2 regions of the Plantactinospora sp. CNZ320 genome follow, and region 2 is predicted to be linked to the other one. Evidence: riboswitches for the same ligand, from Rfam matches in the RefSeq annotation. Region 2 holds a riboswitch; the other holds the start of a gene.
What was found. A riboswitch is a leader RNA that binds a small molecule or an ion and turns the genes downstream of it on or off. The one in region 2 is predicted to bind cyclic di-AMP.
Positions count from the first base shown of each region.

Region 1: another riboswitch for cyclic di-AMP. It lies ahead of CLT71_RS14975 (VldE C-terminal domain-containing protein); the one in region 2 lies ahead of CLT71_RS13390 (coiled-coil domain-containing protein).

Region 1 covers NZ_PJMP01000001.1:3,425,547-3,433,240, reverse strand. The annotation lists gene CLT71_RS14985 (polysaccharide deacetylase family protein) at 1-405, opposite strand, end outside; gene CLT71_RS14980 (SDR family oxidoreductase) at 725-1,753, shown strand; cyclic di-AMP (ydaO/yuaA leader) riboswitch at 2,031-2,164, shown strand; gene CLT71_RS14975 (VldE C-terminal domain-containing protein) at 2,168-3,190, shown strand; gene CLT71_RS14970 (ferredoxin reductase family protein) at 3,397-4,677, shown strand; gene CLT71_RS14965 (VOC family protein) at 5,174-5,545, opposite strand; gene CLT71_RS14960 (sigma-70 family RNA polymerase sigma factor) at 5,666-6,664, shown strand; gene CLT71_RS14955 (dihydrofolate reductase family protein) at 6,738-7,301, shown strand; gene CLT71_RS14950 (hypothetical protein) at 7,427-7,694, opposite strand, start outside.
Region 2 covers NZ_PJMP01000001.1:3,055,760-3,063,453, reverse strand. The annotation lists gene CLT71_RS13405 (carbohydrate-binding module family 20 domain-containing protein) at 1-423, opposite strand, end outside; gene CLT71_RS13400 (YnfA family protein) at 427-759, opposite strand; gene CLT71_RS13395 (cellulose-binding domain-containing protein) at 968-2,209, shown strand; gene CLT71_RS13390 (coiled-coil domain-containing protein) at 2,282-3,385, opposite strand; cyclic di-AMP (ydaO/yuaA leader) riboswitch at 3,392-3,519, opposite strand; gene CLT71_RS13385 (cation diffusion facilitator family transporter) at 3,768-4,682, opposite strand; gene CLT71_RS13380 (ABC transporter permease) at 4,766-7,306, opposite strand; gene CLT71_RS13375 (NucA/NucB deoxyribonuclease domain-containing protein) at 7,521-7,694, opposite strand, start outside.

The DNA of each region.
Region 1 (7,694 bases), 370 kb from region 2:
CACCGCCCCGATCAGCTCGCGGGTCCGGGCCAGGTCGCGGTAGGTGGCGTGCGGGCCCTGGAGCAGCAGGTTCTGGTGTGTCCAGCCGTGCACCGCGACCTCGTGCCCGGCGGCGACGAGATCCAGCCCGAGTTCCGGCGCGCGGGCCAGCATCGACCCCAGTAGGAAGAAGGTCGCCCGGGTCCGGTGCGCGGCCAGGGTCTCGACGAAGAGCGGGGTGGAGGCCGGATCGGGGCCGTCGTCGAAGGTGAGCGCGACGTGACCCGGCGAGCCGCGTCCGCTCAGCCGGGGAAAGAACCGCAGCCGTACCCCGGGCAGCACCGTCACCGCCGGCACCACCTGGGCGGCCAGTGCGGCAGCGACGGCGGTCGCCGGCACCACGCGTCCGCGCAATCGTTGCTGCACCCGCCGCACCATCTGCTCCGCCCGCCGCCCCGGTCGCGGAGGCGGTTACCCGCCCGGCCGGGGTTCATCCTCACCCGGACGGGTGGCCCGGGCCCGGCGCTGCGGTTGCCTGCCGGGCGCCGTGGTCGCTACCTCGGCGCTGCGCTGCTGCCTGGGCTGTGGTTGCCGTCCGGCGGCCTGGTCTCCGGCGCGTCCAGGAGTTTGCCGGGGCACCGGCCGGGTAGCCGGCGCGCGGCGACCGGGGAGGGCGCAGCGGTCCGGGAAGGCGCAGCGGTCCGGGAAGGCGCAGCGGTCCGGGAGGGTGCGGGACGGGGGGCGGATGCGGGGGCGACCTGCGGCGCGGGTAGCGGTGATCACCGGAGCGAGTGCCGGGGTGGGCCGGGCCACGGCCCGGCTGCTGGCCCGCCGGGGGATGCGGCTCGGCCTGCTGGCCCGGGGCGGCACCGGGCTGCGGGGCGCGGCCGAGGACGTCCGCGCGGCCGGGGGCGTGGCACTGCCGATCGAGGTCGACGTGGCGGACCACCGCCAGGTGGAGGCGGCCGCCGACCGGGTGACCGACGAGCTGGGACCTATCGATCTGTGGGTCAACAACGCCATCGTCTCGGTCTTCGCGCCCTTCACCGAGATCGGACCGGAGGAGTTCCGGCGGGTGACCGAGGTCTGCTATCTCGGGTACGTCTACGGCACCCGGGCCGCCCTCGACCGGATGCGCCCGCGCGGGAGCGGCACGATCGTGCAGGTCGGGTCGGCACTGGCCTACCGGTCGATCCCGCTCCAGTCGGCGTACTGCGGAGCGAAGCACGCCATCGCGGGCTTCACCGAGTCGCTGCGCTGTGAACTGCTGCACGACCGCAGCCCGGTCCGGCTCACCATGGTGCACCTGCCGGCGCTGAACACCCCGCAGTTCGACTGGGTACTCTCCCGGCTGCGTAACCGCGCCCAGCCGGTGCCACCGATCTATCAGCCCGAACTGGCGGCCCGAGCCATCGTGCACGCCGCCGACCGGCCGGACCGGCGGGAGTACTGGGTCGGTGCCTCCACGGTCGGCACCATCCTCGCCAACCGGCTGGTACCCGGGCTGCTCGACAGGTACCTGGCCCGGACGGGGTACTCCGGCCAGCAGACGGAGCAGCCGGCGCCGCGGGATCGAACGGCCAACCTGTGGCACCCGGTCGACGACGGCAGCGGGGTGGACCAGGGCGCGCACGGCTCGTTCGACACGCCGTATCGCACAAGGAGTCCGCAACTGTGGCTGTCCCAGCATCGGGGCGTGGTGACAGCGGGTCTGCTCTCGGCCGGTACGGTGGCCGGTGTGCTGTTCGGCACAACGCCCTGGCGCCGACGGTGACCAAAGAATCACGCCACCGACCAACCTGGACACGTTTTCGCACGTCAGGCCGGTGACTACCCGCTCGGTAACCGGTGACAACGCGCTTGGTAAATAGCCGACAGCGGCTAGTCGATAATGGTGGGCAAAGCATGACCTTCGATGCGCCTGAGGCGCCGTGATTACGGATAGTCGTTGCCTGGCAACGCTTTTGCCCGCGATCGGGTATTGCCATTCGGGAAGTGAAACCGGGTATGCTGTCTGCCGTTCATAGCCGCCGGCTACCGCGTGGTACCGGCGCTGATCGCCGCCTAATCGCCACACGGCGAGCCGGGGACCCACGCACCCCTGGGGTGAATCCGCGACAGCGGTAGGGACCACTTCCATCCCGAACCCGTCAGCTAACCCGGTCGGCGGCCGACGGAAGGGATACATGTGAGGGCACCCCTACGCCGAAGGCTGGCGACTGCCCTGGCACTGCTCACCGCCGCAGCTCTGGTCGTGGTCCCGTCGGAGGCGTCGGCGGCGCCCGCGCCGAAACCGGCCCCCCATGAGGAGGCCGACTCGCCGGTGCTCGGTGACGTGCTCGCCAGCGCCGGCAAGCGGCTGGCGGAGGCGAAGGCAGAACGCGCCAAGTCCCAGCGGCGGCAGCAGCAGCTCGGCAACCAGTTGAAGCAGGCGGAGGCCAGGCTGGCGGCGCTCACGCCGGAGGCGAGCGAGATCGCGGCCGAGTCCTACCGCAGCGGCAAGCTCAGCGCCATCTCGATGCTGCTGACGAACAACTCGTCCGACTCCGCGTCGAGCTCGTTCATCGAGCGGGCCTCGGCGCTCAACGAGCTGAACCTGTTCAACAACAGCAAGCTTCGGGCGCTCAACCAGGCGCGTAACGAGGTCGGCGCGGCCAAGAAGGCGATCGACGACGAGGTCGCCAAGCAGGCCGCGCAGGAGAAGATCATCCAGAAGCAGCAGACGGACGCGAAGAAGGCGCTCGCCCTGGTGGGCGGCAACTCGCGTCCGAACAAGGGGCTGGTGGCGGCCACCTCGCCGGTCGCCCGGCCGGGGCCGGGAATGGCCGACGGCTTCCCCGGGCTGCCGTGCAACAAGGACGATCCGACCACCGGCGGTTGCATCACCGCCCGGACACTGCACATGTACAACGAGGTGCGCCGGGCGGGCTTCAAGAGGTTCGTCGGCTGCTACCGGCCCGGTGGGCCGTTCGAGCACCCGAAGGGCCGCGCCTGTGACTGGTCGCTGCGCAACTCCGGGTTCAGCCGGGCTGCCAACGACGACCAGATGAAGTACGGCAACGACCTGGCCGCGTTCCTGATCCGCAACTCGGACCGGCTCGGCATCCTCTACGTGATCTGGTACAAGGAGATCTGGTTCCCCGGCGAGGGCTGGAGTTCCTACAGCGGTCCGAGTGACCACACCGACCACGTGCACGTCTCGATGTTGTAGGCCCGAACGAACGCCACCGCCCCGTCACCTGCTGTTCAGGGTGGCGGGGCGGTGGCGTTGTGCGGACAGGTTGCGCGCCGACTGGCATCATCGGCGGATGGCCGGCCGGTCCGACGGACTGACCGGCCGGCCCGCCCCGCTACCTGGTCCGCCCGCACCCGCCACGGTGGCGGCGGATAGGATGCGGGCCTCCGATCGGAGGCAGTTTGCGACGAACTCGTGTCGGTGTGGCGTTCGTGGTCGGGATCGCGGTGGTCAACACGATCGCCTGGGCGCTCTTCTGGCCCGCCGACGACGGCCGACCGGACTTCCTTCGGCAGGTGGTCGCCGAGTTCTTCGCGTCCACCGCCGTGCTGCTCTTCGCCGTCGCGCTGGTACTCGCCACCCGGGCGCGCTGGATCGAGCCCTTCTTCGGCGGCCTGGACCGGATGTACCGGACCCACCGCCAGGTTGCGGTCGCCGGATTCCTGCTGCTGGTTGCGCACGTCACGGTCGTGCCGTGGCTGCTCGACTCGCCGGGCGGCACGCCGTCCGGCCTGATCGCCTTCGCCGGGTTCACGGTGCTGGTGCTGTTGAGCGTCGGCCCACGGCTGCCGCTGCTGCGCAGGCTGGTGACGGTGAGCTATCGGCGGTGGCGACACTCGCACTGGCTGGTCGGGCTCTTCTTCGTGATCAGCCTGGCGCACACGCTCCTCGTCGACCAGGTCGTCGAGGCCAGTCCCGTGCCGTTCGCCCTGCTCCTCGCGGCTTACGTGGTCGGGGTCGTGGCGTACCTTTATACGCTGCTCCTCGCGCGACTCGTCCGGCCCCGCTACCGGTACGTCGTCGACGAGGTACGGCGCCTCAACACCAGCACCGTGGAGATCGCGTTACGTCCCCGCAAGACGCGCCGGCTGGTCTTCACCTCGGGGCAGTTCGTCTTCCTCCAGATCCGTCGGCCAGGGCTGCGCGAGCCGCACCCGTTCACCGTGAGCAGTGCCCCGGCGGAGGATCGGCTCCGGCTGACCGTCAAGGCGATCGGCGACTACACGGCCCGGCTGCACGAGCGCGCCGAGGCCGGTAGCCGGGCCACTGTGGAGGGCAGCTACGGCATGCTGGACTACCGGCGTGGTGGGCGGCGGCAGATCTGGATCGCCGGAGGAATCGGCATCACCCCGTTCCTGAGCTGGCTGCGCGACCCCGACGGACCAGGTGACCGGCGGATCGACCTGTATTACACGGTCCGGCAGCCGGTGGAGATGCTGTTCCGGGACGAACTGCGGGACGCCGCGACCCGCAACCCCGGGTTGCGGGTACACCTGAACGTTTCGGCGCAGGCGGGGTCGTTGGCCGTGGCCCGGATCGTCGCCGAGCAGGACGGCGACCTCGCCGATGTCGACGTCTACATGTGCGGGCCGGTTCCGATGATCAGGTCCTTCGAACGAGGATTTCGGCAGCGGGGCTTGCCAGCCACCCGGATCCACTTCGAGGAGTTCTCGTTCCGCTGACCGAGCTCCGCGCCGGCCGCCCGCCCCGACCTCGACGGCGGCGCGTGGCGGACGGCACCCGGCCGCCGAGGCTCACCTGATGCCGAGGCAGGCCAGGCTCACGAGCCGGCGAGCCGGAGGTCGAGCGCGTTCCGGGCCGGGAATCGTCGTTCCGCCCCTTCGAGCCTGGGAATCTGGCGTACGCGCTGGCGCTCAACGACCGGCGCGTGCTGGTGAACAACAACGGCGCGGTGCGTCACGCACTCTGACGCCGACGCTCCGGACGGCGGCGCGTGGAGGTTCTTGTGATTACGTGACCGGTCGACGGCTCGGCGTGCCACCGGCGTGATCACCTGTCGAACTGTCGGCGGTCGATCTGGACTGGGAATTTCGACACCTCGACCGAGTGGGTGCGGGCCGGCCGGCTCGCCCGGGACGAGCCCTGGGACTTCTCATCACCGCCGCCGGCAACGCGGAGGACGACCTGGCGCCAGGTCCCCGAGGCGTGGCGCCAGGTCTAACCGTTCGGGCGGGACTCCATCGCCTGCAACGACCAGCGGTTGCCGTCCGGGTCGCGGAAGTAGACGAAGTTGCCCCACGGCTGCCGGTCGACATCGCTCGCCTCGACGCCCGCCTCCAGCAACTGCCTGCGTGCCGCCTCGGCGTCGGCCACCACGACCTGGATCTCCTGGGTGCCGGGAGTCTTGTCCGTGATGCCGTCCCCGATCACGATCGAGCAGGCCGAGCCGGGCGGAGTCAGCTGTACGAACCGGAGGCCGTCGTTGACCCTGTGGTCGTGGTCGGCGTTGAACCCCACCCTCTGGTAGAAGTCCTTGGCCCGGTCGACGTCGGTCACCGGGACGGGGATGAGTTCGATCTTCCAGTCCATCGCCCGAGCCTATGCGGCGGGTACGACATCCCGGAGCTGCTCGCGGTCGCGCCCTCCCGGACGGCAGCACCGTCGACCGGGCCGGCCTGCGTACGCGACGGCAACGGGTACGGTCGGCCCGTGATCGACGACGACACCTTCGCCCAGCGGGTCGAACAGCACCGGCGCGAGCTGCGGGTGCACTGCTACCGCATGCTCGGTTCGTTCGACCAGGCCGAAGACCTGGTGCAGGAGGTGTTCCTGCGGGCGTGGCGCGGGCGGGACGGGTTCGCCGGGCGGTCGTCGCTGCGCACCTGGCTGTACCGGATCGCCACCAACGCCTGCCTCGACGCGCTCGACGGCCGGAAGCGGCGCCTGCTGCCCGACCAGGCCGGCCCGCCGATCGGGGCCGGGCAGACGGCGGACGAGGGCGAGCCCGGGCCGTGGCTACAGCCGTTCCCCGACCACCTGTGGGAGCCGGTCGCGCCGAGCACGGACGAGCCCGAGACGGCGGTCGTCGCCAGGGAGACGTTGGAACTGGCGTTCCTGGCCGCGATGCAGCACCTGCCGCCCCGGCAGCGCGCCGCGGTGATCCTCTGCGACGTGCTCGGTTGGTCGCCCCGGCAGACCGCGGAGGCCCTCGACGGCAGCGTCGCCTCGGTCAACAGCGCGTTGCAGCGGGCTCGAGCCACGCTGCGCGAACACCTGCCGCCAGGCCGCGCCGACTGGGCGCCGGCCGCGCCGCCGAGCGAGGCGGACCGGCGGGTGCTGCGCCGGTACATGGCCGCGGTCGAGCGGGGCGACCTCGACGAGGTCGCCGAGCTGCTGGCCCAGGACGTGCGCGCGACGATGCCGCCCTACCCGGAGTGGTTCGCCGACCGCGAGTCGGTGGTGGCGGCGCTGGTCGCCAGCTGGGACGCCGGCTCGCCGGACTACGTCGGGGAGTTGCGCATGGTCGCCACGAGCGCCAACGGGCAGCTCGCCGCCGCCGGCTACCGCCGGCCGCCCGGCGGGCAGAGCTTCGAGCCGTTCGGGATCGGGCTGCTGCGGGTACGCGACGGCCGGATCAGCGAGATCGTCACCTTCCACGAGCCGGCGCTCTTCCCTGCGTTCGATCTGCCGCCGAACCTGGACGGGTGAGCCCGGACCGATGACGTTTCGCGGTGGTCGCCGTCTGCACGAGTACGAGAACGATCACCGCGAGGAGAACCGCATGAGCGACTTCACACCACAGACGGCCGACGGAAAGGTCCTGTGGCACTTCACGATGTCCCTGGACGGGTTCGTGGCCGGGCCCGACCACGACATGAGCTGGATGATGACCGGCATCTCGCCGCAGCCCGGCCTGGTCGACCAGTACGTCTCCACGACCGGCGCGGTGCTCGGTGGCCGGCGCGGCTGGGATCTCTTCCCCAGCGCCGACAACATCTACGGCGGAGCCTTCACCGGGCCGGCCTTCGTGCTGACCCACCACCCGGAGGACGCCGAGCCGGCCGACCGGGTCACGTTCCTCGACTGCGACCTGGCCGAGGCGGTGCGGATCGCGCTGGCGGCGGCCGACGGCAAGAACGTGGAGGTGCTGTCGGCGGACATCGGCCGCCAGCTCCTCCAGCGGGGCCTGCTCGACGAGATCGACCTGCACATCGCGCCGGTGCTGCTGGGCCAGGGCATCCGGCTGTACGAGCACCTCGGCGGCAGCCCGATCTATCTGCACCGGGTCGGTGCGGACGACCCGACGGCCGAGGTGAGCGTGCGGTACCGGCCGGCGCCGAGGTAGGCGTACGCCGGTCCGGTGGCGGCCGTGCGTCGCCACCGGACCGGCAGACACGTCGGTTGCCGAGGGAGTCGGCGGGCCGGGGCGGCTGCCGTACCCGGACGCCTTTCGCCAGTGGAGAGCCCGGCCTACCGGGTGGGTAGGTCGGCGCCGATATCGCGGAGCCGGTCCGGCTGGGCGTACAGCGCCGCTCGGACGGCGGCGAAGGACAAGCCCGGCGCACGTCTGGTGCGTTCGACGTCCCGGACGATCCGGCCGATCATGCCGAGCCGGACCCTGGCCTCGGTCAGCCGGGACTGTAGCTGGCACAGGGCCTGCTGGCAGGAGGCAAGCTCGGCTTTCAGCCGTAGGTTCTGCTGTTCCAGCGTCACCGCTGGCGGGTCGGAACTGTACGCG
Region 2 (7,694 bases):
GTTGCCGAGCGCCGGAACGTTGCCGGTGACGTAGACGTTCTCGCCCCAGACCGTCGTCGCGGTCACCGCGAAACTGGTGGCGACGCTCGGGCAGGAGCCGCCCGTCGGGGTCGGGCCCGGGCCGCCACCCGAGGTCCGCGCGTTCACGTGCAGCGCCAGGGCACCGTTCGCGGGTACTGTCGCGGTGACCCGGCCGGCGGTGTCGACCTGGTACGTCGTACCCGTGCAGGAGCCGCCGCTGAAGTCGCCGGCCAGCACGTCGCAGTAGGTGCCGGCCGGCAGGCTGGTCTGGAACGTGGATATCTGTGATGGTTCGGTTGGTTTCGAGCGGGTTCGGTTTGCAGAGATCGCTGCCCCGGATCGAGGGTCAGGGCCGTTGTCGCAGCTCCGGTGCCGGTGACTCGTCGTCCGGTCCTTGCACAACTTTCATCCGCGTGGGGCGTACATGATGACGGCTACCCCGACCAGGCAGATGGCGGCGCCGGTCAGGTCGTAGCGGTCCGGGCGGAACCCGTCGACGAGTACCGCCCAGCCGAGCGAGCCGGCCACGAAGATCCCGCCGTACGCGGCGAGCACCCGGCCGAAGTGCGGGTCGGGCTGGAACGCCGCGACGAAGCCGTACCCGGCCAGCGCCAGCATGCCGGCGGCGATGAAGAGCAGGCCGCGGTTCTCGCGTACGCCCTGCCAGACCAGCCAGGCACCGCCGATCTCGGCAACGGCGGCGAGCAGGAACAGCAGCAGCGAGCGGGTGATCGTCACCTCGCCATTGTTGCTGGTCGGCGACTGCGCCGGTTGCTTGCATCGATGGCTGTCTCTAAGCTTGGTCGGCGCCGTCACACCACCGGTACGGGCTGGCCGGTCCGGTGACGGCTCGGTGATCCCGGGAGTCGGTCACTCGTTGTCGTAACAGCACCGCCGGCACGCGCCAGGGCGGCGACGGGCCGGCAGTCGTCCGAGAGGAACTCCCATGCGGATCTCCGCACCGTACCGTCGCGTCTCCCTGGCCCTGGCCACGGTGACCGCGATCGCCGCGAGCAGCGCTGCCGTGCTCGGCACCGGGCCGACGTCGACCGCACAGGCCGCCGCCGGCTGCCTGGTCAACTACACGGCCAACCAGTGGACCGGAGGCTTCACCGCCGCCGTCCGGGTCACCGCCGGAGACACCCCGGTCAACGGCTGGACCGTGACCTGGACCTACGGTGGCGACCAGCGCATCACCAACAGTTGGAACGCCCAGGTCACCCAGTCCGGCGCGACGGTCACCGCCCGGAACGTGGCCTGGAACGGTTCGCTGCCGGCCGGCGGCTCCACCGAGTTCGGCGTCCAGGGCAGCTATGCCGCCAGTTCGGCGGCACCGAGCGGGTTCACCCTGAACGGTGAACCGTGCAACGGTGCCGAACCGACCACCCCGCCGAGCACGGCGCCGCCGACCACCAGGCCGCCGACTACTCCGCCGACCAGCGTGCCGCCGACGCTGACACCACCACCGACCGTACCGCCGACCACTCCGCCGCCGAGCGGCTGCGGCGGCGCGGTGCTCTGCGACGGCTTCGAGAACCAGACCGGTACGGCGCCGTCGGGCGACTGGACCGTCAGCTACCCGGACTGCTCGGGCAGCGGCACCGCCAGCATCGACACCTCGGTCGCGCACCAGGGCACCCGCTCGGTACGCATCAACGGTGCCGTCGGCTACTGCAACCACGTCTTCGTCGGCTCGACCCGCGATCTGGGCAGCGTCGGGGCGGTGCGGTACGCCAGGCTCTGGGTCCGGCACACCACGGCACTGCCGACCTCGCACGTGACCTTCCTGGCCATGCGGGACGCGGCCGACGGCAACCGTGACCTGCGGATGGGCGGGCAGAACCGCGCCCTGCAATGGAACCGCGCGTCCGACGACGCCACCCTGCCGGAGCAGAGCCCGAACGGTGTCGCACTCAGCGCGCCGCTGCCGGTCAACGAGTGGACCTGCCTGGAGTTCATGGTGGACGGCGCGCAGGGCCGGCTCTCCACCTGGGTCAACGGGACCGCGGTGACCGGGCTGACCGCCGACGGTACGCCGACGCACGATGTCGATGGGCAGTGGTACAACCGGGCCAACTGGCGGCCCAACCTGACCGACCTGCGGCTGGGCTGGGAGAGCTACGGCGAGGGCGCGAACACGCTCTGGTTCGACGACGTGGCGCTCGGCTCGACCCGGATCGGCTGCTGATAGCGGGAACCGCCGGCACTGCCCAGGGGTGGCGGGCGGTGCCGGCGGTTCGCGATGGTGCGGTGCGGTCGATCAGTGCATCGACAGGTGTACGTGGTTGGTGTGATCGCTGGACGGGTCACCGTTGCCCCCGTTGTACGTCTTCCAACCACTGCTCGGCAGCCAGATCTGCTTGAACCAGATCACGTACAGCACACCCAGTCGATCGGCGTTGCGCACGTAGTACGCCGCCAGGTTGTTGCCGTACGTCCGGTCGCCGCCGGTCGCCACTCCGCCGAACCCGTTCTTCTGGGCGGCGAAGTCACACGCCTGACCCTTCGGGTGCTCGCCGCTGCCTCCGCTGCGGAAGCAGGAGACGAACCGGGTGAAGCCGGCCGCCTGGGCCTGCTTCAACGCGTGCAGGGTGCGCGCGGTGATGCAGCCACTTGTGGTCGGGTCGTTGAGACTGCACGACTCGTCCGGCCAGGAGCCGTCGGCGTTACGGGGTGCCGGTCGCGCCGACCCGCCCCCGCTGCCGCTGATCCCGGCGGCGGCGCCGCCGCTGTTGTTCGCCGCCGCAAGCGCCCGTTCGGCCTGCTTCTTGCGGGTCTCCATCACCTCGACCTGCTTGCGCTGCTCGCCGATTTCCTTGTCGAGCGCGGCCTTGGCCTGGGTCTCCTTGTCCAGGCTCTCCCGCAGCCCGCGCAGTTCCCGGCTCTCGTTCGCCGAGATCGTGTCGAGTGCGGCGGCCCGGTCCACCAGGCTGGTCGGAGATCCACTGTTCAGCAGTGCGGAGACCTGGCCGAGCCGACCGGTCCGGTACGCCATGTTGCCCATCTCGGCGACCCGTTCGCTCCGGGTCGCCACCTCGGTACGCAGCTCGGCGAGCTGCTGGTTCAGTTCCTTCTGCCGCTTGACGGAGTTGTCCAACTTGTTCTTGGCGGTCAGATAGCCCTTGCTGGCGGTCTGGAGTTGCTCGCGCAGGCTGTCCGTGCCTCCGTCGATGTCGTCGCCGCCGGGTGCCGCGGCCAGCGCCCCGGGGGTCGCGTACTCCGGTGCCGCCTGCGCGGGTGCGCCGCCGAGCGCCGCGAGGACCATGCCGAGGGCGACGACCGCTGTGGTCGCGACCTTCCGGTGCGGTCTCGTGGCGCTCCGCGCGGACGCCGGAGCCTGTCGGGTGGGTGCCAGGAACGGCATATGACAATGTCCTTCCGTCAGCCGCCGACCGGGTTAGCTGACGGGTTCGGGACGGAAGATCCCTACCGCTGGCGCGGATACACCCCTGGTACGTGGTTCCCCGGCTCGCGCGTGCGATTAGGCGACGGTCCCCGCAGGCGCCGGAGGGCGCCGCCCGGCGGAGACCGGAGCCGAGCTTACCGGCAGTCGTTCGCCGGGGACACGTGGCGTTGTCGGAGCCGGATTCGCGATTTTCCGAGTTGGGCGGATGTATCCGGACAAAGCTGGCCGACGCAGCCTCAAAACTTAAGATGCCGCTAACTATCGGTGAGTCTCGACGGCTGGCGGGGCAGGTGTGCGAGGGTCGCCGGCCGACCGCGATGTCACGCGGCGTGCTCGGTGGTCACCAGTCGGTGGGGCCGCAGCCCCCGGGCGCGGTGTTCGGCTCGACCTGGAGCGTGGCGTGCGAGATGTGGAAGTCCTCGCGCAGCGCCGACCGGGCCGCGGCGAGTACGGTACCCACCTCCGCGTCGCGGTCCAGCCTCAGGTGCGCCGAGGCCACCTCCATCCCGGAGGTGAGGGTCCAGACGTGCAGGTCGTGTACGTCGCAGACGCCGGGTACCCCGGCCAGCCGGGTGCGTACGGCGGCCACGTCGAGGTGCTCGGGCGCGGCCTGCACCAGGATCCGTACGGCGCTGCGGCCGAGTCGCCAGGTGCGGGGCAGGATGAACAGCCCGACCGCCAGGGCCACGATCGGATCCGCCCAGCGCCAGCCGGTCAGGATGATCACCACGGCGGCGACGATCACTCCCACCGAGTTGAGCAGGTCCCCGAGTACCTCCAGATATGCGCCGCGCAGGTTGATGCTCTCCCGCGCACCGGCCCGGAGCAGGCCGAAGGCGGCGGCGTTGGCCAGCAGGCCGAGCGTGGCGACCACGAGCATCGGACCGGCCGCGACCCGGGGCGGGTCGTCGAACCGGCGTACCGCCTCGACCAGCACGTAGAGCGCCACCCCGAACAGCAGTACCGCGTTGGCCAGCGCCGCCAGCACCTCCAGGCGGTAGAGGCCGAAGGTCCGCTGCGGGTCGCCGACCGCCCGCCGGGCCGCCGTGATCGCGGCCAGTGCCATCCCGATCCCGAGCACGTCGGTGAACATGTGCCCGGCGTCGGAGAGCAGCGCCAGCGAGCCGGTGGCCAGCGCGGCGACCGTCTCGACCACCATCAGGACGGCGAGCAGCCCGAAGGCCGCCCAGAGCCGCCCCCGGTGCTGCTCTGCCGCCCAGGTCAACCGCCCCCCGTGGTCGTGCCCGGCCCCCAACGCCGCTCCCTCCGTCCCGGTCACCCCCGCTGTCGATACTGCCGGGCCGTGGGGTCGTCCCAGCCGGAAAACGGCGGGACCGGCTATCCCTCGTCGGCCAGGGTGGCCGCGATCGGCGCCCGGGCGGCCCGCCGGGCCGGCGGCAGGCTGGCCAGCACCCCCGCCGAGGCGGCCAGCGCGGCGCAGAGGGCGAGCTGACCGACGGGTACGGCCGGCAATCCGTGCCCGTACCCGCGGATCAGCCCCAGTGCCGCCGTCCAGCCGAGGCCGACGCCGAGGGCGATCCCGGCCAGTGCACCTACCGCGCCGGCCAGCGCCGCCTCGGTCAGCAGCATGGCGGCCAGCTGCCGGCGGGACAGGCCCAGCGCCCGGACCGTCGCCGACTCGCGGCGGCGTTCGACCACCGAGAGCGCGAGCGTGTTGCCGATGCCCAGCACGGCGATCAGCACCGACATGCCGAGCAGGGCGGCGAAGATCCCCAACAGCTCGTCGAGGGTACGGGCGAGCGCGTCGGCCTGGTCGGCGAGGCCGCGTACCCGGACCGCCGGCTGGTCGGCCAGGGCCGCGTCCAGCGCCTGCCGGCCCGCCGCCGTCGACACCCCCGGGGCGAGGTCGACCAGCAGCCGGTCCGGCTCCCCGGGGCCGTACGCGGCGGTGAACGACGTCCAGGAGACCAGGGCGGCACCGTCGACCGGGGAGTCGTCGTAGACCGCCACCACTGTCAACGGGGCCGGTGGGCCGAGCCCGAGGGCGATCCGGTCACCGACCCCGACGCCCCGGTCGGCGGCGAACTGCCGGCTCACCGCCACCGTCCCCGGCACCAGCCCGGCCAGGCTGCCGGCGGTCACCTCGGGACGTACCGGCCCGTGCAGCCGCTCCGGCGGCACCGCCCAGATCCGGATCCGTGCGTTCAGCGGCGAGTTGGCCAGGCGTACCTCGGCGACGGTGCCGAACGCCGGATCGGGGCGCAGCCGCTGGGCCAGCCCGGGTGGCAGCGGGCCGCGTACCGCCGTCGGCGAGCCGTCGGTGCGGACCCGGTCCAGCACGAAGTCGACCGGGAAGTTCTCGGACAGCTCCCGTCCGGCCTGCTCCCGGGCGGTCGCCAGCAGCACGCTGAACATCGCCATCAGGGCCACCCCGATGGTCAGGGCGGTGCTGGTCGCCGCCGCCCGCCGGGGATCGCGTCGGGCGTTGACCACGGCCAGCCGTACCACCGGACCGAAGAGCCGGGCCGGCAGCCAGCCGACCAGCCGGACCGCCCGGGGGACCAGCAGCGGGGCCGCGACCACCGCGCCGAGGAAGGCGACCATGCCGCCGCCGAGCACCAGCGGCAACCCGGGAAAGGCCAACGGCAACCCGACGAGTACGGCCAGCCCGCCGACCCCGGCCAGGCCGAGCGCGACAGCGATCCGGGTACGGCCGCGCCGGCCCCCGCCCACCGCCACGGCGCTGCGGGAGTGCAGTGCGGCCAGCGGCGGTACCCGACTCGCCTGCACCGCCGGCACCAGCGCGGCCAGCACTGTCACCAGGGTGCCGAAGCCGAGCGCCACCAGCACGGTCGGCCAGCGCACCACCGGGGCGTGCAGTGGGATGTCCGAGGCGACCAGTTCCCGTCCCCGGATCAGCCCGTAGCCGACGAGCAGGCTGGCCAGCAGCCCGCCGACCGAGGCGAGCAGGCCGAGGACGCCCGCCTCCAGGAGTACGACGCCGCGCACCTGCGCCCGGGACGCGCCGGCACAGCGGAGCAGGCTCACCTCCCGGACCCGCTGCGTGCCGAGCATCGCGAAGGTGTTGTAGATGACGAACGCCGAGACGGTCAGCGAGACCAGCCCGAAGCCGAGCAGTACGGCGAGGAAGCCGTCGACGTACTTCGCCGCCTGCCGGGCGAGCCGGTCCCGCAGTTCGGCCCCGGTCAGCGGCTGCGCGCCGGGGCCGACCGCCTCGGCGATCCGGTCCCGCAGCCGGGCCGGGTCGGTGCCCTCGGTGGCCCGGACCACCACCTGGGCGTAGTCGACGGTACCGGTGAGCGTGCCGAGGTCGGCCGAGGTCAGCGCGGCGACGGCCGAGCCGCCGTAGAGCCGGTTCACCCCGAGGTCGAGCGTGCCGACCAGGCGCAGTTGGTGTGCCGTGCCGGCCCGGTCCAGCACCGTCACCGGCCCGCCGAGGGTGAAGCCGGAGCCGGCCACGGTCGCCCGGTCCAGGGCGATCTCCCCGGCAACGGTGGGCAGCCGGCCGGCGGCCACGTCGTACGGGGCCAGTGCGGCGTCACCCGGCACCGAGAGGGCGTACCCGATGTGGTCCTGGCTGGTGATCAGTTTCCCGTTCCGGTCGAGTACGCCCAGCCAGGCCACCACCCGCCCGTCCGCCGCCGCCACCCCGTCGACGGCCCGGATCCGCCGCACCGTCGCCGGGGTGAGCAGCCCGTGCTCCGGCTCGACCACCACGTCCACGTTCCGGGCCGAGCGGGCCAGGTCGGTGTAGAAGGCGGCTCGGGCGGTGTCCCCGTAGACCAGGGTGCCGGCGAGGAAGCCGACCGCCACCACCACGGCGAACCCGGTCAGCACCACCCGTACGGCGTGCGCGCGCAGCCCGGCCAGGGCGAGCCGGAGCAGCGGGCGGCTCATCCGCCGGGGCGGGTGCCGGGGTGCACCGGCTCGACGGGGCGCATCCGGCCAGTGTCGCCGGAGGCGGGGCGCGGCGGCGCCGGGCTGTCGAGATACGGACAGGCCGGTGTCGGCTCCTTGCGGGGCACACCGTCTCCGACAGCGTGATGTCGGATCAACAGAGTCATGGCGGTTGATGTCCGCCTGGACACCAACCGCCATGACGATCGGCCGACTAGGCGCGCACGTTGAAGTTGTCCCGGTCGATGACCCGGTTGTCGAGGAAGAACGCCTGTAGGTCAGAGCCGCCAAGGCTGTTCTGTGCCGTGGGGATCATGCACACGCTGTAGCCACGGTTGGTGGTGCTGCGGTGTTCGGTCAGCCAGGGCACCTGGCAGACGAGCCTTCC